Regions from separate parts of the Shewanella khirikhana genome, predicted to be linked through region 3. Evidence: predicted binding sites of a transcription regulator. Region 3 holds the regulator's gene; each other region holds the start of a gene.
The links. The regulator FliA, encoded in region 3, starts transcription of late flagellar genes. The targets are predictions, from matches to a motif close to CTAAAGNTNNNNNNNNNNNNGCCGATA.
Positions count from the first base shown of each region.

Region 1: STH12_RS00940 (DUF5610 domain-containing protein) is a predicted target of FliA. The motif match lies at 3,562-3,588, and genes of this name have one in related genera.
Region 2: STH12_RS07495 (VC2046/SO_2500 family protein) is a predicted target of FliA. The motif match lies at 3,066-3,092, and genes of this name have one in related genera.

Region 1 is NZ_CP020373.1:228,122-235,829, reverse strand. Features, by position in the region: gene STH12_RS00960 (extracellular solute-binding protein) at 1-423, opposite strand, end outside; gene STH12_RS00955 (hypothetical protein) at 727-1,230, shown strand; gene STH12_RS00950 (glutathione S-transferase family protein) at 1,328-1,921, opposite strand; gene STH12_RS00945 (ferredoxin--NADP reductase) at 2,057-2,803, opposite strand; gene STH12_RS00940 (DUF5610 domain-containing protein) at 2,920-3,525, opposite strand; gene STH12_RS00935 (hypothetical protein) at 3,765-3,968, shown strand; gene STH12_RS00930 (hypothetical protein) at 3,965-4,222, opposite strand; gene STH12_RS00925 (ABCB family ABC transporter ATP-binding protein/permease) at 4,293-6,077, opposite strand; gene STH12_RS00920 (hypothetical protein) at 6,445-6,621, shown strand; gene aroG (3-deoxy-7-phosphoheptulonate synthase AroG) at 6,678-7,708, opposite strand, start outside.
Region 2 is NZ_CP020373.1:1,718,976-1,726,683, reverse strand. Features, by position in the region: gene queC (7-cyano-7-deazaguanine synthase QueC) at 1-491, opposite strand, end outside; gene queE (7-carboxy-7-deazaguanine synthase QueE) at 693-1,364, shown strand; gene STH12_RS07515 (PLP-dependent cysteine synthase family protein) at 1,441-2,511, opposite strand; tRNA gene STH12_RS07510 (tRNA-Tyr) at 2,683-2,767, opposite strand; tRNA gene STH12_RS07505 (tRNA-Tyr) at 2,795-2,879, opposite strand; tRNA gene STH12_RS07500 (tRNA-Tyr) at 2,917-3,001, opposite strand; gene STH12_RS07495 (VC2046/SO_2500 family protein) at 3,127-3,612, shown strand; gene STH12_RS07490 (DUF406 family protein) at 3,681-3,968, shown strand; gene STH12_RS07485 (putative bifunctional diguanylate cyclase/phosphodiesterase) at 4,103-6,280, shown strand; gene STH12_RS07480 (YchJ family protein) at 6,343-6,798, opposite strand; gene STH12_RS07475 (YybH family protein) at 6,941-7,504, opposite strand; gene STH12_RS07470 (Smr/MutS family protein) at 7,615-7,708, shown strand, end outside.
Region 3 is NZ_CP020373.1:2,318,087-2,325,794, reverse strand. Features, by position in the region: gene flhA (flagellar biosynthesis protein FlhA) at 1-1,268, shown strand, start outside; gene flhF (flagellar biosynthesis protein FlhF) at 1,281-2,675, shown strand; gene STH12_RS10170 (MinD/ParA family protein) at 2,680-3,561, shown strand; gene STH12_RS10165 (RNA polymerase sigma factor FliA) at 3,554-4,273, shown strand; gene cheY (chemotaxis response regulator CheY) at 4,317-4,700, shown strand; gene STH12_RS10155 (protein phosphatase CheZ) at 4,714-5,460, shown strand; gene STH12_RS10150 (chemotaxis protein CheA) at 5,476-7,708, shown strand, end outside.

The DNA.
Region 1 (7,708 bases), 2.1 Mb from region 3:
TTCATAGTCAATATCCAGCTTGCCCAGACGCTCTTTCGAGGAGTAGACGCTGCGGGTACGGACGGTCAGGGCATACCAGTCGTCATCGCCGGAGCGCAACTGCGCCGGAATGTTCTCTTTGAGCACCTCGCTGTCGACCTTATCCACCAGCTGCTTATCCACCAGCTCCATCAGCTTGGAAAATTCGGACGTCAGCACCAGATCGGCTGGCGACAGGCGTCCTTCACGCTGCAGACGCTCAGCAATGCCGTCTTTGGCAAACACCACCTGAGTTTCAATCCCGGTTTCCTTGGTAAATTCCGCCAGAATCGGCTCAATCAGGAATGCCTGACGATAGGAATAAACAGTCAGCTTGTCAGCAGCCATGCTCGAGCCAGCAAAACAGGCCAGACCGGCCAGCAGAACTCCCTTGGATATTTTCATGACGAACTCCGGTGATAGGTGTGCCAGTGAAAGACGAAGCTGCGGATCGGCCCATTCGGCCCAAGCGAACAGCGCAATCTCCGTCCTCTATCAATCTAACTAATGATAATTATTATCACTTCGATAAAGGGTAATTCAAGGGCTGGAACCTGGCAACAAAAAAACGCCGAAATGTTATCTTACGTCATGATTTAAAAAGATTTTGATCTGAATCTTTTGGGAAGGGTAAAGCCGATAACCGCACAGTATCGCAAACTAAACTAAACTGAAGCTTAATTGTTTAGGACTCAGGAGTGAGACCCCATGGCACTGTCGTTGCTGATCCTGGCCTCGGTGCTGACACTGGGCTGGTTTCTCTACAGCCGCTACCAGTCAGATCACTGGCATCAGCGCCACCGCAAACACAGGCACAATCATCATCAGCAGGATGCGCACGCCGCCAACCACTTTAAAGACCATGCCCTGTGTGAAACACTCGAGGACGTAAAAGAACACGTGCGCCATAGCGAAAGCATCCCTCAGGGTGAGCATCCGTTTCACTGTGTTGCCGTGGCACCCGGCAATCAAGACTGCGATGCCAGACAAGCCATAGATGGAAAACGTTTTTTATCCGCCGATGCCCCGCCCCTGCCCTTACCGGGTTGCCAACAGGCCCATTGCCAATGCCATTACGAACACTATGAAGACCGGCGGGTGCCCGGTTCTGACAGGCGGGCACGATATGGCCTCACGGAAGAACTCTACGGCCACTTCGGCGAAACCAATAAGCGGCTGATGCCAAGGGGGCGCAGGCGCAGCGATATGTAGCCAGCACCGTTAAGGGCGCAAACAGAATCTGTCTCCAAAACACATCAGGCCTGCATATCGCAGGCCTGATGTGTTATCCCAAGGCAGCGCTAAACGCTCAGTTCGGCCGGGTTTCGGCAAAAATAGGCAGCTCGCGGATATCGTCAAACCACAGCGCCAATGCCGGAGCCAGGTTGCGCCACTCCAGCGAGGGGTGGCGGAACTCGACATATTCAATCAAACACACCAGCGCCATGGCGCGGATATCGATACGCCCTGAACTGCCGGCTCCCTGACGCTCAAGCTCCCTGAAGCCCCGCAGCAACGCCTGCTCAAAACGGGCTGTCCAGAATGGCGAGCGAACGCCTTCATCTTCGCGCATTTGCTCCTGACGCAACTTCACCGCGCTGTCGATAAGGCCTTTTATCAGCGAAAACTGACACTGCGCCTGCCAGTCGGCGGCCGGGTCGCCAAACAGCTGTCCCTTGGCATAGGTCACATCCAAATAGCGACTGATCACTTCACTGTCGTACAGGGCGGCGCCATCGCTCAAAAACAGGCAGGGGATCTGCCCAAGCGGATTGCCAGAGAGCAGTTCATCGCTGTTATCAAAGGGGTTGGTGCCAATCTCTTCTACCTTCAGATCCAGATAGCGCACCACAATGCGCACCAGGCGGGAATAAGGTGAAGGCGCAGAGCACAGAAGTTTCATGGTTATATCCTTATTTTGGAGCATGTGGACTTTTCACAGATGTTTTACAGCAACTTGGTTGGTGTTTCTGCAAGGTTAGAACGAGGACCCGCCAGTGCAAACAACACTTAATCCCGAAACGTCACAACGCACTAATTACCAATATTTTTCGACCGTGATATTGCCGGGCGCCCGGCGCAGGTTTTTGGCCAATCCGCGCTCAAGCAGCAGTGTCTGACACTCGGCCACCATGCCCGGATTGCCGCAAATCATCACCTGAGAGTGTTCGGCCGAGAGGGTAAGCCCGGTCATGGCCTCCAGTTCACCCGAGCTCAGCGCCTGCGGGATCCTTTGTTGCAGTGCCCCCGTCATAGGCTCACGGGTGACGGATAGCACCAAATGGAAATCAGGGTTGGCCTTGGCAAGTGCCTGTAAATCCTCGAGGTAGGCCAGGTCCTCTGCGTACCTCACACCATACACCAGCACCAGATGTTCAAAGCGCGCAGCAGGCTCTGGGGTCTTCAACATTGAGATAAAGGGGCCAACCGCGGTACCGGTGGCCAGCATCCACAGCTGACGCCCGGCGCTTTCGGCCTTGGGCAACTCATCAAGGGTCATAAACCCAGTGGCCGTGGCCGAGACTTCCAGCGTATCGCCGACGTTCAAATCCTGAAGTTTAGGGGAGAGTTGGCCGTCTTCAACGGCAACGGCAAGAATTTCGAGATAATCGCTGCCGGGAGGATTCACCAGTGAGTAAGCCCGGGCCACCCGCCGCTCCTCGTGCTGAAGGCTGAGCTTGATAAACTGCCCGGCAATAAAAGGGGATATGTCTGCCGCTATCTGCAGACTGAAGAGTTTGTCAGTCCAATCACGCCGCGCCAGAATGGTGCCTTCAACCCACATGTTCGCTCCCGCTACTGTGTACCAGGCTTCCAGCATAAGCACAGGGCCGCGAAATAAAAACCCTTTTTATTGAAGACCTTTATTTACGCAGCCCGACTGCCGACGCAGGCCAAAGTTTACTCTGTTTGCTCCGGCGACTCTTCGGTGCTGAAGCTGTCCGCAAAGTCTTTCAGCCCTTGCTGCACCAGCTCATAGGTTTTGTCGACTCCGGCAGCAATATCGCCTTCAAGCACCTTAAGACCCGAGAGGATGTCGCGGGCTTCTTTAAAGCCCTGGTCGATAGCGCCGCCTATGATGTCCATAAATCCACTGAGCTGTTCATCAAAGCTTTGGCTGGCATTTTGCGACTGATGCAAGGCAAAGAACTGGGTGGCAAAGTCGACGATGCGACCAGCGGTGGCCTCGGGCGAGGTATCCACACCTTCGTCCGCCAGACGCTGAATGGCCTGCTCCCCCATGGCGGGGGCCAGTTCCTCGTTGATGGCCTCAATGGCGGCACGGTACAAGAGTACCATGGGCTCGTCGGCGGCACTGAGGTTAACTTCTTGCTGCGCCGAGAGGATCGCGGCATTCATCAATGCCCGGCTGGAATGGGCAGCGGTTTTTTGGCTGGCAACCACGGCCACGTCCTGGCCATGATTGCGGCCGGTCTGGGTCGATTTGTCCTTGGCAACGGCCGATACTTCGGCGCCGTGATTTTGCGGACTGGGACGGATTTCCATAACTCACCTCGATAACGGGATCGCATATCAACTTATTATCGGCGATTTTTTGCACAACTTTAGCGATTAACGCTGCAAAGTGGCATATCGCTGGTGATTTGGGGTTTAGAGTTTAGACTTAAGTTTTAATTTAAACTTAATTTCGCTTGGGTATAATGTGCGGCCTATGATTGATTTGCCTCACATGAACGGATTAAAGTGAGAGGTGGATCAACAACAATCAGCTCAGGATCCTGTTTGTGAACAACCCAAAGTTACCCGAGGCAAAAACCCGCAGTAACAGTTGCAAGAATTGTGACCGACTGACGGAAATCGAAGGTGAGCAGCTGTGCTTCAGGGATGGCCGCATTATCCGCCTGCTTCCCGCCGATGACAGTAAGCAGCCCCCTATTCTGTGTGAGGGATGGCGCCAGAATCCGCCCCTCACCCGCAAAACCGATTAATAAAAGCTGACGCTGGCCTGCCGTGCAGGCTGGCTGTCGCGAATAATACCGTCCAACATCAGGTCGGTATTCAGCTTCGCCAGGGTTAACCCCCGGGTCGACACCTTCAGTCCGGCACACAGTTGGGCATAAATATCCAACAGACCTTCCTGAGTTACCTGACGTTTTTTTAAGGTTGCCGCAACCGCGTTCCAATCCGTGGTTACTTTCTCCGGCATGCCTTCCAGATTGACCAACAAAGCGATATTTTTCATAGCGACTCCGTTACAACTCCCACGTTTTTTAAGGGATTATGCGAGCCGCTTGCTGAATCGCACCTGAACTTCACTTCATCTTTTGTTCATGCTGAATGTGCCACAGACGGCTGTACAAACCGCCTTTGGCGAGCAGTTCACTGTGGCTGCCCTGTTCAGCAATTTTGCCCTGACTGAGCACCACAATACGGTCGGCATCCACTATGGTCGACAGCCTGTGGGCGACCACCAGACTGGTGTGCCCCACCGCCACTTCCCTGAGGGCATCAAGAATGGCTTTCTCGGAGCGGCTGTCCAGCGACGAAGTGGCTTCATCAAACACCAGAATGGGCGAGCCCTTGAGCATGGCCCTGGCAATGGCCACCCGCTGCTTTTCACCGCCGGAGAGTTTAAGTCCTCGCTCACCCACCTTGGTCTCGAGCCCTTGGGGCAAGGAGGCCACAAACTCGGCCAGATGGGCATGTTGAATCACTTCCCGCACTTCATCATCGCTGGCGCCCGGGCGACCATAGCGGATGTTTTCCAGCAGCGAGTCGTTAAACAGCACTGTGTCCTGGGGCACGATGGCGATGGCGCGGCGCAGGCTGTCCTGGGTCATGTCCCGGATATCGACGCCATCGATTAAAATACGCCCGCCACTGACATCGTAAAAGCGGAACAGCAGCTTAATCAGGGTAGATTTACCGGCGCCGCTGTCGCCGACCACCGCCACCTTTTCGCCCGGAGCCAGGGTAAAACTCACCTCGTTGAGGATAGGGCGCTCGTCATAACGGAAGGACACCTGCTCAAAACGCACCTCGCCGCGCCGGCACTGAAATGCCTGTGCTGTGTCTTTATTCAAAATCTTCGGAGTCTGATCCAGCAGCCCAAACATGCGCTCGATATTGGCAAGCGCACCGCGGATTTCACGGTACACAAATCCCAGGAAGTTCAGCGGCATAAACAGCTGCATCATAAAGGCGTTTATCAGCACAAAGTCACCGAGGGTCATCTTGCTCTCGGTGACCTGAGATGCAGCCAGGGCCATCATGGCCGTCATGGCGGCGGCGATAATAAAAGCCTGACCACCGTTCAGGGCAAACAGCGACAAACGGTTGTTACGCTTGGCAGTTTCCCAGGTTTCCAGCGCCTTGTCGTAGTGATCGGCTTCGTACTTTTCGTTGTTGAAGTATTTTACGGTTTCGTAGTTCAGCAAGCTGTCGATGGCGCGGGTGTTGGAAATGGAGTCGGCCTTGGCGGCCTCGCGCACGTAGCCGGTACGCCACTCGGTTGCCACCACGCTGAAACCGATGTAGGCCACCACGGATGCCAGGGTAATGGCGGCGAACTGCCAGCCATATTTTACGAAGAAAATGCCCACCACCAAGCCGATTTCCAGCAAGGTCGGCACTATGTTGAACACCATAAAACGCATCAGGAAGCTAACGCCACTGGTGCCACGTTCTATGTCCCGCGACAGACCGCCGGTGCGCCGCTCAAGGTGAAAATCCAGGTCCAGCCGGTGTAAATGCTCAAACACCGCGAGCCCCAGCCGCCGGATGGCCCGCTCGGTTACCCGGCCAAACAGGGTGTCGCGGATCTCCCCGGTCAGCGCCATCAACAAACGCGCGCCGCCATAAGCCAGCACCAGGCCAATGGGCACAGCCACCAGCGCCTGAGCCCGTCCCTCATCCATACCATCCACCAGCTCCTTAAGCAGGAACGGCATGCCAACACTGGCAAGCTTGGCCACCACCAGACAGGACAGTGCCAGCAAAATGCGCCCCTTGAACTCCAGTAAATACGGCCAGAGCAGCTTAAGCACTTTCCAATTGAGTTTATCGATGGGACCTTCGAAATAGGCAGATGGACGCATGGCTCATTCAGCTTGGGAATTTGACAGGCATTCTATCATCCCGCCGAATACTTGCCTCTAGTTCGAGTCACGAAATGCCCGCCACCTTTGGTATGAGCAAAACCAGCTGACAAAGGCACTTTATAGAACTTAGTACTGTATAATGCGCGACATCATCATACTTTTGACTTATTCAAAATGAATTTGTATAACCACTTACTACTAGCTGATGCATTTTTTTTCAGTATCGCGGCAGTTCGTGGTTATGCAAAAAAAAAGAATTTGCTAATCTGTGACCACTTCAGCGGGTCGCTCAGTGTTCCCTACTGACGCCCAGAGCAATAAACAGAATTTATTTCTGTTAGATACAAAGACTTAAGGAAGTTTTATGTTGGATTCTTCAAAAGTTCAGTACCCGCCGCTTACGTTGATCCAGACTTGGGTATGGATGATGATGGAATCAGGCAATCCCGAGATCCAGGAAAAAGGCCGCCGAAACCTGATTAACTCCTTCGGCAGTCTGGCCAAAGCCAACGAATATCTGGCTGAACATTTAAAGAAGTGATACTCACAAAAAAGGCGCCCAGGGCGCCTTTTCGGTTTTTGAAGAACCGCTTCTGATTAACGGTTTCTGCGGGCCAGTACGGCCTGGTTCAGTATCTCCAGCAGGCGGGCACTGTCGTCCCAGCCAAGGCAGGCATCGGTGACACTCTTGCCGTATTCCAATGGCACACCGGGCTGATGATCCTGGCGGCCTTCTTTGAGGTGGCTCTCCACCATCACCCCAAAAATACCCTGATTACCCGCAGCCAGCTGCGCGCCAACATCTTCGGCCACCAGCATCTGGCGGGCAAACTGTTTGGAACTGTTGGCGTGGCTGAAATCAATCATCACATTGTCGGGCAAACCAGCCTTAACCAGCTCGGCCTGAATTTGCGCCACGTGCCCGGCACTGTAATTTGGCTCGCGGCCACCACGCAGGATAATGTGGCAATCGGGATTGCCCTTGGTCGATACAATGGCGGAATGACCAAACTTGGTCACCGACAGGAAGTGGTGCGGCGCTGCCGCGGCGCCAATGGCGTCGATGGCAATCTTGATGGTGCCGTCGGTTCCGTTTTTAAAGCCAACCGGACAGGAAAGACCTGACGCCAGCTCACGGTGAACCTGAGACTCTGTGGTGCGTGCCCCGATGGCACCCCAGCACATGAGGTCGGCCACATACTGCGGCGTGATCATATCCAGAAACTCACCGGCGGTGGGCATGCCCATGTCGTTCAAATCCAGCAACAGCTTACGGGCGGTGCGCAGACCATCATTGAGTTTAAAGCTGTTGTCCATGTAGGGGTCGTTGATAAGCCCTTTCCAACCCACTGTGGTGCGCGGCTTTTCGAAATACACCCGCATCACGATTTCAAGCTGGTCGGCGTATTGCTCTCTGAGCGCCAACAGCCGCTGGCCATATTCCAGCGCTGCAGCCGGATCGTGAATGGAACAAGGACCAATCACCACCAACAGGCGATCGTCTTTTTTCTCCAGCAGACGATGAATATTGCTCCGGGCATTAAAAACAGTGGCAGATGCGTTCTCTGATGCAGGAAATCGCTCGAGGATAGCGATAGGGGGCAGCAATTCTTTTACTTCATTAATGC
Region 2 (7,708 bases), 600 kb from region 3:
TTGTTGAGCCACATCAGCGGGGTGCGAATTTCAAGCTGCTTGTCCATTCCCAGGTTCAGTGCCTTCTCCATAGCTTTGACAAAGTCATTGCGGCAATCCGGGTAGCCGGAGAAGTCGGTTTCACACACACCGGTGATCACCGTATCGGCACCAAGCTGATAAGCATAGATACCTGCCAGCGTGAGAAACAGGATATTGCGCCCAGGCACAAAGGTATTGGGCAGACCGTTTTCCATCAGCTCGTGGGAAACCGGAATGGCGTCGCGGGTGAGGGCGCTGATAGCAAGCTCGCCCAGCAAAGAAACGTCCATGATTTTATGGGACGCACAGCCAAGCTCGTTTGCAAGTGCCTTGGCCACTTCAATTTCTTCACTGTGGCGCTGGCCATAATCGAAGGTGATGGCATGCACTTCATCAAACTGCGACAGGGCCTGCACCAGACAGGTAGTGGAATCCTGACCACCACTGAAAACGACAACTGCTTTGGACATGGAAAAACCGATACTGAGTTAAACTTTTGGGGATATAGTGTATCCCAGCAGCCGGGCCGCATCAAAGTTAGCGGCATCAAAGGCGGAGTCGTGGTTGAAAAGTTCCCTTGAATCCGTGGCTGAAATCTTCTATAAAAGCCGGCCGAATTGAATGTCCGTCGTTAACCAGCCATGGCAGCGACACCAACTGAGCGAGTGCTGATGAGCGAGTATCCCATCAACGAAGTATTTGAAACCATTCAGGGTGAAGGCAGCCACACAGGTTTGCCCGCCATCTTCGTGCGCCTTCAGGGCTGTCCGGTTGCCTGCCCCTGGTGTGATACGGCCCAAACCTGGGGTCTGCTTGAGCAAAACAAGGTCGCACCTGCGGATGTCATTAAGGTGGACGGCAGCATTGGCCGCTGGGCTATGCATACGTCGGCATCGCTTATCGAGGCGTTCAATCAAAAGGGCTTCAGCGCCAAACTGGTGGTGATCACCGGCGGCGAACCCTGTATGCACGACCTAACGGATTTGACCCAAGGCTTTGAAGCGGCAGGGTTTCATTGCCAAATTGAAACCAGTGGCACTTTTGAGGTGCGCTGCTCAGACAGCACCTATGTGACAGTATCACCCAAGGTGAATATGAAAGGTGGCTATCCGGTGCTGAAACAAGCGCTTGAGCGTGCCAATGAAATCAAACACCCGGTGGCCACCGATGCACATATCGATGAGCTCGATGCACTGCTCGATGGCATAGATATCAGCAGCAAGACCATTTGTTTGCAGCCAATCAGCCAAAAGCCCCGTGCCACCGAGCTTGCGATGAAAACCTGCATTGCCCGCAACTGGCGTCTGTCCATTCAAACCCACAAGTATTTGAATATCGACTGATTTGGTAATTCACTCATTTAAGTCGTGCCAATAAAAAAGCTCCCGAGGGAGCTTTTTTAGTTAGGGCATCAGGCACTCACAGCCTGCCACTTTCACTGAAGGCAGCAAGCGCCGCGCTGGCAGCGGTGATATCGCCAATGTGCAGGCTTACCCAGTCGCTGTTGTAGTAGGTGTCGAGATAACGCTCGCCCGGATCGCAGATAAGCGTCACTATGCTGCCGGTTTCGCCGCGGGCCTTCATTTGGGAAGCCAGTTTCAGCGCGCCAAACAGATTGGTGCCGGTAGAGGGCCCGGTTTTACGGCCGATTAGCGATTCGAGCCAATACATGGTGGCGATGGAGTCCACATCCGGCACTTTCAGCATCTCATCCACCACGCCCGGAATAAAGGAAGGTTCCACCCTGGGGCGGCCAATGCCTTCAATACAGCTGCCTTTTTCACAGGTAATGGCGGCATCGCCGCTTTTGAAATAGTCGTAAAATACCGAGTGCTGCGGATCGACCACCAACAATTTGGTGGCAAGACGCTGATAGCGGATATAGCGGCCAATGGTGGCCGAAGTGCCGCCGGTGCCCGGGCTCATCACAATCCAGCTGGGGATGGGGTGTGGTTCGCGCTCCATCTGGCCAAAAATCGCATTGGCGATATTGTTGTTGCCGCGCCAGTCGGTGGCCCGTTCGGCGTAGGTGAACTGATCCATATAGTGGCCGCTTAACTCTTTGGCGAGTTTCTCTGACTCGGCGTAGATCTCGCTGGAATGCTCAACAAAGTGGCAGCGGCCGCCGTAAAACTCAATCTGTTCGATTTTGCGTTTGGCGGTGCTCTTTGGCATCACCGCAATAAAGGGCAGGCCGAGCAGACGGGCAAAATAGGCCTCAGACACCGCAGTGCTGCCGGATGAGGACTCAATAACCGCCGTGCCTTCTTTAATCCAGCCATTACAAAGGGCATACAGGAACAGTGAACGGGCCAGACGATGTTTGAGGCTACCGGTCGGGTGGGTGCTTTCGTCTTTTAAATAGATGTCGATGCCGTCCAGCATCGGTAGTTCGAGTTTAATCAGATGGGTGTCGGCGCTGCGCTGAAAGTCGGCTTCAATTTTACCGATGGCGTTGGCAACCCAGCTTGTGCAAATGGGAAGGCTCATGGGGAGTCCTGTGTTTTGCGATACGAGCTTGGATAATATGCAAAATCAGCAGGTTTTCACAGCGTCAGCATCAAAGCAGATACAGGCCGATACAAATTAATGCGTTTGGTATGACGAGATATAGAAAGTGTGTTGATTTACAACAGCAGCTGCCCGCGAGGGCAGAGAAGATGGTGGAGGGAGAAGGATTCGAACCTTCGAAGGCGGAGCCGTCAGATTTACAGTCTGATCCCTTTGGCCACTCGGGAACCCCTCCATCATGGCGTAAAGTGAAAGAAACAAGTGGTGGAGGGAGAAGGATTCGAACCTTCGAAGGCGGAGCCGTCAGATTTACAGTCTGATCCCTTTGGCCACTCGGGAACCCCTCCACGAGTTTCTTGCTTTACATTTTTTGCGTTGCTGAAGTGGTGGAGGGAGAAGGATTCGAACCTTCGAAGGCGGAGCCGTCAGATTTACAGTCTGATCCCTTTGGCCACTCGGGAACCCCTCCTCATCAGCGGCGGCCATAGTAAGCAGAATCGATTGTCATGTAAAGGCCAATTTTGCAAAAAAGGCTAAAGTTAGTCGCCGATTGGTCGATTAAATGACAACGACCTGTTTTTGTGATGTTTTTTTATGCAGATTGCTGCTGATTTAGTCAATGAAAGCCAAGTAGGTGACCGCCTTGCCCGTGCCGTTGAAGACGGCCGTCGGGGCGACTTTGGCTTGATATTGGCAATGTTGTCCCAGGATGCCCGTGATTTTGCAGAGTTTTGCCTGTCTGCCGATGAGTCGGTTGAGCAAACACTGAGCAAACGATTCGAATTACCGCCCAAACAGCCTCTGGTTGCATCCCCTGGCAGTGAAGATTGCATGGACAACAGCGGCGTGTTCAGAACCTTTGGTCATACCGCGTTTCGATTGAATCAGGCATTGCTGCCTGAACCTGTGCTTATTCGTGGTCAGCAGCCTGCCGATATGGTGATTGCGCTCAATAATTGTGAAGCCAATGTCAGACACCGCTTTTATGGCGCGGCCCCGGCACCGGCCGAGGCACTGATGCACTTTAATGATGTGCTCGAGGCGCAGCGAAGCCTTGGCAAAATGATGGCAGGAGCTTGACCCCGGGCAGGTTTTGCGCCAATAAACTGCTCTATACTTGAGGTTTCTCAAAAGTAAGGAGCATGCAGATGAAAGCCATTAAAGACAATCAGAGCCATCAGGTTAACGATACCTGCACCGACTGCGGCAGCTTTGTTGATATCGGCGCGGTAATAGGTGAAGAAGATACCGAGCTGCTGCTGACATTTGGCGGCGATGATGCCTTTGAGCAGGCCAGAGCGCTGCAGGAGAAGGCGGTGGCACGCTTTAGCGAGGTGCATTATGAGATTGCAGAAACCGTCGATGGGGTTGTGCTTAAACTCAACTTTGATGTGGCGGCCGAGAAGATGATTTTTCAGTTGGAGCAGGGGATCTGAAAAAATTTACATAAACTGTATATTGCCCCCTAAAACCAAGCTGATGTACATTCGAACTTCATAAAATATAAGAATAAAAATACCCGGTGGCTTGCCACTGCAGTTATCCCATACCCTGGGATTTAGGGACATGCGTGAAACGGCGTAAACATCAACTTTTGGTCGAACAAATTGTGCTCTCTGCTGCAAAACAGCAGGGAGACTTTGGCAAAACGGCTGAGCTGGCCACAGAACTGCTGTGCCAATCGCTCAGTTTGTCCAGTGCCTGCGTCTGGGCATTCGATGCCGAACTCTCCAGCCAATATCGGGTGGCACATTTCGGCAATGCAGCCCTCGGCGCGGCCGTGCAGCGGCCGTCACAAATCTCAGATTGTCCTTTCTACCTTGAAGAGCTTGGCAGCCGCCGCCAGATTGATGCCGCTGACACCGCGTGCGATCCCCGCCTGACTGAACTTAAAGACAGCTATTATCTGCCTGCCGGAGTGTATTCCAGCCTCGAGGTGGCTATTCGTATCAACGGCCACCTGGAAGGGGTACTGTGTCTTGAGCGCAGTGAAACCGGCAACTGGACCGACAGTGAAATTCATGTTGCCAATCAGGTGGCCGATCAGTTGGCTCTGGCCCTTGCTACCCGCAACACTTACGACAGAGAAGAAAAGCTGTCGCTGTTCAAAAGCGCTGTGGAGCAGTCTGAGCAGGTGTGCATGCTGATAAACCTGCACACCGAAACCGTGGAATACGTTAACCGTGCCCATGGGCAAATCACGGGTGTGCCACGGGAGAAAGTCATTGGCCGCTCACTGAGGCAACTGGATTTCTTCAAGCAGCACCCCAGGCTGGGTGAAGAGGTGCTTGGCAAAATTTTCCGCGGCCTCAGTGCTCAGGGAGAGATCCAACTCAAGCGCTATGATGGCAGTGATTACTGGCTTAAATACCATGCAAGTCAGTTTGTTACCGAGCGCGGTAACTACTATGTACTGGTGACCTGTGAAGACAGCACCGAGCAGCATTGTTATCAGCAGGAGCTGGAGCGCCTCGCCTGGCGCTGTAATCTGACCGGGCTTTATAACCGGCTGCATTTCAATCGGGTGCTTGAGCGTACCCAGCAGGGGCAACTGCTGCTTATCGACCTTGTTGGCTTTAAACGCTTTAACGATACCTACGGACACGAGCAGGGCGATGCGCTGCTTATCGAGATGGCCCGCCGCTTGCGGCATTTCTCCGACATCAATAAAGCCACCGAAATCGCCCGGGTGGGCAGCGACGAGTTCGCGATTTTGCTGCTTGGCGAAAAGCACAGCAGTGAAGTGGATTTCATCAGCAATAGACTCTATCAGCATCTGGCCATGTCGGTGCAAATTGGCCGCGAGCAGGTCGACCCCAAACCGGCGCTGGCCATTGTCGACATTGCGTCGGTAAGCAATCTGGTAGCGCCGCTGACCTGCGCCGATATTGCACTGCAATACGCCAAAAAGAAGCAGGGCACCGCCATCCAGGTGTTTAACAGCACCTTGCTCAGCGCTTTTAAAGATGATGCCCAAATCGAGCGCGATCTGCATTCCGCCATTCGTGGTCGCCAGTTTGAGCTTTACTATCAGCCACTTCGTGACTTACAGAATGAAAAATACACCGGCGCCGAAGCGCTGATCCGCTGGCATCATCCCAAAAAAGGCGTGCTGTATCCGGGCGCCTTTATCGACATCGCCGAGCAGTCCGGACTTATTACAGCCATTGGCAGCTGGGTGCTGGAAGCGGCCTGTCGTCAGCTCAATCTGTGGCAGCACCACAATATCGATATCTCGATGCATGTGAATGTGTCGGCCAGGCAGTTTTTCTCAGGCAATCTGTACGAGCAGGTATGGCAATTGCTGACCCGCTATCGGTTAAAGCCCAAAACGCTGATTTTGGAAATCACCGAAACCGAGCTGATGGAAGATATTCGCTATGCCACCAACCTGTGTCAGGAGCTGGCCGAGCTGGGTGTGGGGCTGGCGATTGATGACTTTGGCACCGGCTACAGTTCGATGCGCTATCTTAAGCAGTTCCCGATCAGCAAAATTAAAATCGACCGTTCATTTATTTCCGATCTCACCATCAGCCGCGAGAGCCGCGAGATTGTCAGCGCCATTATCGCCATGGCCAAGGCGCTGAACCTGTCGCTGACCGCAGAAGGGGTGGAAACGCCCGAGCAGGAAGCGTTTCTGGCGGCCAATCTGTGCCATCAGGCCCAGGGCTTCCTTTACAGCCCGGCGCTGCGAGAGGCCGAGTTTGCGCGCTTTATTGGCACTTTAAAACCGCAACTGGTTCACTGATGCATGATTCACGCTTAGTAAAAAAGCCAGGCTGAATTGCCTGGCTTTTTCTTTTGTCCGATTCACTTGCCGCAACACTGCTTGAATTTCTTGCCGCTGGCGCAAATGCAGGGATCGTTGCGGCCGGGAAGCTTCGCTCGAAACTGCTCTCCCTCGGTGTAATACCAGCGGCCACCCTGCTGTACAAATGATGACCGTTCACAAATGGCGTCGAGCACCCGTCCCTCTTTATACCAGGCACTGAAATGCACCATGCCATCAGCGCCATCCATTGAAGATTCGTGTACCTGTAATGAAGCCCAATTGGTGTGGGGGCCATTTGCCAGCAACTCTGCGGTCAGGCCATTTAAATAATCCGGGTGATGGGTATCTATCAGGTATTGCCACAGCCCCAGCACAAAAGCGCTGTAACGTGAACGCATCAGGGCTTCTGGATGAGATGGCAATGCGCCTTCATGATATGGCTTGCAGCAAGTGTCATATTGCCCGGCGCCGCAGGGGCAGGCCTGAATATCCATGGGTTTATCCTGAGAACAGAAATGTTGGCCGATTTTGGCCCCGGAACAGGGTTTAATTCAAGCCTGGTTTGCAGTGATTAAATACAAAAACGGCAATCCGATGAGGGACTGCCGCTTTAAGAGGAACCCAAAAGGCAAACGGTCAGGGCATATCCTGCTTTACCGGTTCATCAAAGCGTAAACCGTAGTAGAGCTCGCCAACGGGTTTGGCCGAGTAGTAGAACCTGGGTTCTGCGCGATTACTGGAGTCCAGTGTCAGCAACCATTTGCCATTGGTTTGCTTTTTGGCCACGGTAACAAACTTACCGGCGTATTCGCTCACAGGCTCGCCGGTATCGGCCGCCGGGTGAAAACGGATCAGGTAATAACCGACGTCTGTGACCGAATCACCGCTGCGGCTGCGGTCGATAACCCGGAAATCCACTTCAATTCTGGCGTTCTTTTTACGAATTTTGCCGAAAAACTTATCGTAAAGCGCCACTATCGAATCCCGGCCACGGACAATTTCTTTATCGTGCCGCTCCGGGATATAACAGGCGTTGTCGGCATAGATTTCGGCAATGAGTGCAACGTTCAGCTTATCAAAAGCTTCGGCAGACACCTGGTAGGTGTGATTGATTGCCAGGTCGTCACTTTGCTGCGCCGTGCTGCTTGCCAAAGCAGCAAACGATAACAAAAGGCCTGCCAATATCGGAAAAATTCTCATCTGTGTTACTTGTTTAGCGCTATTATGGGGCAAATATAATGTATGAGTGGCCGTAACCCAAGCGGCATATCTTTACAAAGTGTGTTACTTCCCAAACAGGAGGCAGCAGCGTGCAGTGTGAAGACCTGAATTTGTTCTTTGCTGAAATGGCGGATGTCAGGCCGCTGAAAACCGACGATAAGTTGCATTTCGGTGTCTCAGCTA
Region 3 (7,708 bases):
GCATGGTGATGAGTCAGATGTTTGACAATCCCAAGTCGCTGGCCATTGCCGCCGGGGTATTGTTTGTGATGGGTATTGTGCCCGGCATGCCCCATATGGCGTTTTTGTCGTTTGCTCTGGCCACCGGGGCCGGTGCCTTTTTCCTCAATAAGCGCATCGAGAAGCGTAAAGCCGAAGCCCTGGAAGCCGCGGCCAGTGGCACTGTCGATAAGCTGGATAATTCGCCCAAAGAGCTTGGCTGGGACGATGTGCGCCATGTGGATACCATCGGCCTAGAGGTGGGTTACCGTTTAATCCCATTGGTGGATAAAGGTCAGGGCGGTGAGCTGCTGTCCCGTATCAAGGGCGTACGCAAGAAGCTGTCGCAGGAATTGGGCTTTTTGGTGCCTGCGGTGCATATCCGTGACAATCTGGATCTGGCGCCCAGTACTTACCGGGTGTCGCTGATGGGCGTGGTTGTGGGTGAGGCGGAAATCCGCCACGACTGCGAGCTTGCCATTAACCCGGGGCAGGTGTTCGGCCAGCTCGATGGCGTCGTGACCCGCGACCCGGCCTTCGGTCTTGAAGCTGTGTGGATTGCCCCTGAGCTGAAAGAACACGCCCAGACCTTGGGCTACACCGTGGTGGATGCCTCAACCGTGGTGGCAACCCATATCAGCCAGGTGCTGACCAACAATGCGTCCAAGCTGCTCGGCTACGAAGAAGTACAGCAGCTGATGGATATTCTCGCCAAGCATTCGCCCAAGCTGGTGGATGGCTTCATTCCCGATGTGATGTCCCTTGGCAACGTGGTGAAGGTGATGCAAAACCTGCTCAACGAAGGGGTATCGGTGCGGGATCTGCGCACCATAGTCCAGACACTGCTGGAATATGGTCCCAAGTCCAACGATACCGAAGTATTGACTGCGGCGGTACGTATTGCGCTTAAACGTATGATTGTTCAAGAAATCGCCGGTCCAGAGGCGGAAATCCCTGTCATAACTTTGGCGCCAGAGTTGGAACAGATGTTGCATCAGTCTATGCAGGCTTCCGGGGGCGACGGTCCCAACATCGAACCCGGATTGGCCGAGCGGATGCAACAGTCACTGGCTGACGCCGCTCAGCGGCAGGAAATGGTGGGTCAACCCGCTATCCTGCTGACCTCGGGAATGCTGCGCTCGACGCTGTCGCGCTTTGTGAAATACACCATTCCCAACCTGAGGGTGATTTCCTACCAGGAAGTCCCCGATGAGAAGCAGATAAGAATTGTGTCAGCCGTGGGCCAGTAAGAGGGTAGTACAGTGAAAATCAAACGTTTTTTTGCAAAAGATATGCGCGCCGCTCTGGCCCAGGTCAAAGAAACCCTCGGCGCTGATGCCGTGATCATGTCCAACAAAAAAGTCACCGGTGGCATCGAGATTGTGGCCGCGGTGGATTACGACGAGCCCAAGCCTAACCTCGAGCCAAAGCCAGCCATGCCCAATCCGTTTGAGCAGGTTTCGGAAGATAAAGTCTCTTTGGGTGGCCGCCAGCCTGTGCGCGCCAGCCGTCAAAAAGTTAACGAAGCACCGGCCGATTCATTGCAGGCGCTGCTGGAGCGTCAACAAAGCCGCATGAATCAGCAAATGGGCCGCGTGGTGGAAGAAGATGATATGCCAGCCTGGGCCCGTGGCCTGGAAGCGCCCGCCGCGCCAAAGATGAAAGACGCACCCCGTCAGGCTACTTTTACCCCGGATGCGGACAAATCCCGCGCAGGTGGCCGCCAACAAATTGAGCTTGATGCCATGAAAGAAGAGCTGGCATCGCTGCGTAATTTGCTGACTCATCAGGTTTCTTCTTTGATGATGGAGCAAAAAAAGCGCACCGATCCTGTGGGTGCCATGCTGGAAACCCGGCTGCTGGAGGCGGAGTTTTCACCTGCAGTTGCATCCAAGCTGGCAGGGCTCGCTCAGCACTATACACCGGCAGAACTGGTGAAGGCATTGCCACAAAGTTTGGCAAATATGCTTGATAATCAAGGTGATGACATTGTTCGTCGCGGCGGTGTGGTGGCCTTTGTTGGTCCAACCGGCGTGGGTAAAACCACCTCGATTGCCAAAATTGCCGCCCGTTTTGCAGCGCATCACGGTGCCGATCAGGTGGCTTTAATCACCACAGATCATTATCGCATCGGAGCCTTTGAGCAATTGGCAACTTATGGCAAAATCATGGGATGTCCTGTGAAGCAAGCTCATGATCTCAATGAGTTGCAACAAATTCTTTATCAGCTGCGCAATCGCAAGCTAGTATTGATAGATACCGCCGGTATGGGCCAGCGAGATATGCGCCTGGTTGAACAACTGGACAATTTGACGGCGAACAGCGCCTTGCCGATTCGCAGTTATCTGGTATTGTCAGCTACATCGCAGCGCCGGGTGCTTCAGGACGCCGTTAAGCACTTTAAGCGCATCCCTCTGTCGGGGGCTGTGCTGACCAAACTGGATGAATCCGTGTCTCTGGCAGGAGCACTGAGTATCCTTATTCAGAGTGGCCTGCCGCTGAGTTATGTAACCGACGGACAACGTGTGCCCGAGGATATGCAGGTGGCAGATACTCTGTCGCTGGCTAAGCAGGCGCTCGATGCCCTGAATGAACCTGAGTATCAGGGTATCGATAATAATTTATGGTCGGATAACACGACCTGTGCGTTTGAGTGAAGCTATGACCCGTGATCAAGCAAGCGGTTTACGTATGATGAATCAGCCATATAACGAAAAAGTAAAAGTCATTGCCGTCACTGGCGGCAAGGGTGGGGTAGGCAAAACCAGCGTTTCCATCAATACGGCTGTGGCTCTGGCAGAAAAGGGCAAGCGTGTGTTGGTGCTGGATGCTGACTTGGGTCTGGCCAACGTCGACGTCATGCTGGGGCTTCGCGCCGAGAAAAATCTTTCCCACGTGTTATCGGGCGATGCGGAGCTCGATGACATCATTCTCCGTGGTCCCAAGGGGATTGGTATAGTGCCAGCCACTTCCGGTACCCAGGCCATGGTGGAATTAACCTCTGCACAGCACGCCGGACTTATCCGCGCTTTCAGTGAAATGCGCACCCAGTTCGATGTACTGATTGTGGATACCGCAGCCGGTATCTCTGATATGGTACTGAGCTTCTCCCGCGCCGCCCAGGATGTACTGGTGGTGGTGTGTGATGAGCCTACGTCCATCACGGATGCTTATGCCCTCATTAAGATCCTCAGCCGCGAACACGGTGTGTTCCGGTTCAAAATTGTTGCAAATATGGTGCGCAGTCTCCGGGAAGGTATGGAGTTATTTGCTAAACTCAGCAAAGTAACTGACCGCTTTCTGGATGTGGCACTGGAATTGGTTGCAACAATTCCCTTCGATGAAAACTTGCGAAAATCAGTACGTAAGCAAAAATTGATCGTAGAAGCCTATCCGAAGTCTCCAGCCGCGATTGCATATCACGGTTTGGCCAACAAGGTGCTGAGCTGGCCTATACCCCAGCAGCCCGGTGGTCACCTGGAGTTCTTTGTAGAGCGTCTGGTGCACCGTCCCGAGTATCAAGAGGACAGAGCGAGTGAATAAAGCCGCGGCGTATACCTCCATGGAGGATAAAACCTCCATCGTTGAACAGTACGCACCGCTGGTAAAAAGAATCGCGCACCATATGTTGGCCAGATTGCCGGCATCCGTACAGTTGGACGACTTGCTCCAGGCAGGCATGATTGGCCTGCTGGAGGCCTCGACCAAGTTTGATGGTGGCAAAGGCGCCAAATTTGAAACCTTCGCCGGGATCCGCATTCGCGGCGCCATGTTGGATGAAATCCGCAAGGGCGACTGGGTGCCACGGTCAGTACACCGTAACCAGCGAAGAGTAGCCCAGGTCATTGATGAGTTAGAGCAGGAGCTGGGGCGGGATGCCCGCGACAGTGAAATTGCCGAAAGACTTGATATGTCGCTGGATGAATACCATCATATTCTCAATGATGTTTCTGTAGGGAAAATCATAGGGATAGAAGATTTGGGCGTATCTCAGGATGTGCTGGTTCCCGATGGGGAGCAAACAGACGACATCTATGACGACCTGGCGGGTAGCCAGTTTCAACAGGCCTTGGCAGATGCCATTCGCCAGTTGCCGGAGAGAGACGCATTGGTGTTATCGCTTTATTACGATGAAGCACTGAACTTAAAAGAAATAGGTGCCATTCTTGACGTCAGCGAGTCGCGGGTATGCCAGATCCACAGTCAGGCGATGCTCAGACTCAAGGGCAAGCTCAAGCATTGGACACACGTATAATTCATTATCGAGCAGTTAGAGTGTCAGCTCACCGGAGGAAACCTTGGACAAGAATATGAAGATTCTTATCGTTGACGACTTTTCAACGATGAGACGTATCATCAAGAACTTGTTGCGAGACTTGGGATTCAATAACACCCAGGAAGCAGATGATGGCTCAACCGCCTTGCCAATGCTTCAGAAGGGCGATTTCGACTTTGTGGTTACCGATTGGAACATGCCCGGCATGCAGGGTATTGATTTGCTCAAGGCCATCCGCGCCGATGAGAGTCTGAAGCATATCCCTGTGCTGATGGTGACCGCCGAAGCCAAGCGTGAACAGATCATTGCTGCCGCTCAGGCTGGGGTAAATGGCTATGTAGTGAAGCCCTTTACCGCTGCGACACTGAAAGAGAAGCTGGATAAGATCTTCGAACGACTTGGTTGAGCAAGGATGAGCTATGCAGGCACAAACATCAGGGCTCATTAGTCTCGAACAGGCACAGGAACTCGTGACGCTGCTCAGCAGCGGCGAGCAGGAAAAAGCCGATTTGCTGATCCGCGAATTGGCGGCCCCCATTCAAAAGGAACTCTTTGACGAAGTCGGCAAACTGACTCGTCAGCTTCACAGCGCCCTGGTGGATTTTCAGCTCGACAGCCGTCTGGCGGAATTGGCCAGCGTCGATATTCCTGATGCCAAAGAGCGCCTCAATTATGTTATCGACATGACTGAGCAAGCCGCCAACAAGACCATGGATGCCGTGGAAGAGTGTCTGCCATTGGCCGATGCCTTAATCAACCATATTAAAACTGTCACACCAACTTGGGACAAACTGATGCGGCGTGACATTGAACTGACTGAATTCAAGAGCTTGTGCCACGACGTTCAGCAATTGATGACCCGTAGTGAACAAGACTCAGAGCGGCTGCGTGAGCTGCTCAATCAAATTTTGATGGCGCAGGACTTCCAGGATCTGACCGGACAAATGATCCGGCGGGTAATCGACTTGGTTCGGGAAGTTGAAAACAGCCTGGTCTCCATGTTGACCGTCTTTGGCGAGCAACCGGTAACAGAAATGACCCCGCGTACCAGCCCAAGCGTCAACACCATTGAAGCCGAAGGGCCGATTATGAACGCCGAGCTTCGTCAGGACGTGGTAACGGGTCAGGACGAAGTCGACGATCTGCTCTCCAGCCTGGGTTTCTGATAAGGAGTCAATTTAATGGCATTCGATGTTGATGAAGAGATTCTGCAGGACTTTCTGATTGAGGCCGGTGAGATTCTGGAGCTGTTGCAAGAGCAGTTGGTTGCCCTTGAAAACAACCCGGAAGACACAGATCTGCTCAACGCCATTTTCCGTGGCTTCCACACCGTAAAAGGTGGCGCGGGCTTCCTTAGCCTGGCGCCCATGGTGGACGTGTGCCACGAGTCGGAAAATACCTTCGATTTATTAAGAACGGGTAAGCGCCATGTCAGCGCCGAACTGATGGATATCATCCTTCAGGCGGTCGATGCCATTAATACCATGTTCGCCCAGACCCAAGCCGGCCAGGAGCAGGAACCTGCATCGCCAGAGCTGCTGGACAAGCTTAAGTTGCTGGCTTCGGGTGAGCCTTTGCCATCAGAAGGCGGCGCCAGCGAGCCAGAAATTGTTGAAGCGCCTGCTGAGCCTGAGCCGGAAATCCCGGGTGTTGACCTGTTTGATGCTCCCGCAGCAGGCGGCGATGATGTGCTTTTTGACGAAGCGCCTATCGCCGGCGTCGACCTGTTCGATGAGCCAGCCGCCAGCGACGGTGGCATTGATGAAATAAACGAAGCCGAATTTGAAGCCTTGCTCGATGCCTTGCATGGCAGCGGTAAAGGCCCAAGCGTAGCAGACACTGCGCCCAAAGCGGCAAGCTCAGCACCAGCGGCTCCTGCCGCGGAGCCGGGCGGCGACGAAATTACCGACGATGAATTTGAAGCCCTGCTTGATGAGCTTCACGGCGCCGGAAAGTTCAAAGCCACCGAAGACAAAGCACCTGCCAAGGTCGAGCCGAGTCCAGCTGACAACGTCGACACTGACGAAATCACCGATGACGAGTTCGAAAAGCTGCTTGATGAGCTGCACGGTAAAGGTGCCGGTCCCGGTGCTGAAACGGCTGCTGCTGCGCCAGCAGCGCCGAAAGCCGCTGAAAAACCTGCTGCACCTAAAGCGCCGGCAGCGGCTGCCAAACCTGCCGCAGCGCCCAAAGCTGCGCCAGCGGCTGCGCCCAAGCCTGTAGCTGCAGCGGAAAAACCTGCCGCACCAGCACCGGCCAAAGCGCCTGCACCTGCGGGTAACAGCGTGCCTCAGGGCGAAACCACGGTTCGGGTAGATACGGCGCGGCTCGATCAGATCATGAACATGGTCGGTGAGTTGGTACTGGTACGTAACCGCCTGGTGAGCCTTGGTGTCACCCGTGAAGATGAGGAAATGTCCAAGGCGCTTGCCAACCTGGATTTGGTCACAGCCGACTTGCAGGGCGCGGTAATGAAAACCCGCATGCAGCCCATCAAGAAGGTGTTTGGCCGTTTCCCCCGGGTTGTACGTGACCTGGCCCGCAGCCTCAACAAAGAAATTGACCTTATTCTGGTGGGTGAAGAAACCGACCTGGATAAAAACCTGGTGGAAGCCCTGGCCGACCCCTTGGTTCACCTGGTCCGTAATTCGGTTGACCACGGCATTGAAATGCCCGCAGACCGTGCTGCCAATGGCAAACCCAGAACCGGTACCATCACCTTGTCTGCCAGTCAGGAAGGTGACCATATTCTTCTGAAAATTGAAGATGATGGCGCCGGTATGGATCCTGAAAAGCTTAAGTCCATCGCCATCAGCCGTGGCGTGCTGGATGAAGACGCCGCCGCGCGTATGTCAGACCATGAAGCATATAATCTGATTTTTGCGCCTGGCTTCTCCACCAAGACCGAAATTTCCGACATTTCCGGCCGTGGTGTTGGCATGGACGTGGTGAAAACCCGTATCACGCAGCTCAACGGTACTGTGCACATTGACTCGGTAAAGGGCAAAGGCACCATCCTCGAGATTAAAGTGCCGCTAACACTGGCGATTATGCCCACCCTGATGGTGGAAGTGGCCAAGCAGGTATTTGCCTTGCCACTGTCCAGTGTGAACGAGATTTTCCACTTGGATTTGACCAAAACCAATATCGTTGATGGTCAACTCACTGTGATTGTGCGTGAGAAGGCAGTGCCACTGTTTTATCTTGAAAACTGGCTGAGCCGCGTCAAACGTAACTTTAAGCATGGGGATAAAAAGCACGGGCATGTGGTTATTGTTCAGCTTGGCACCATGCAAATCGGCTTTGTGGTAGATGCCCTGATTGGTCAGGAAGAGGTGGTTATTAAGCCTCTGGGCGCGCTGCTGCACGGTACTCCCGGCATGGCTGGCGCTACCATCACATCTGATGGTGGTA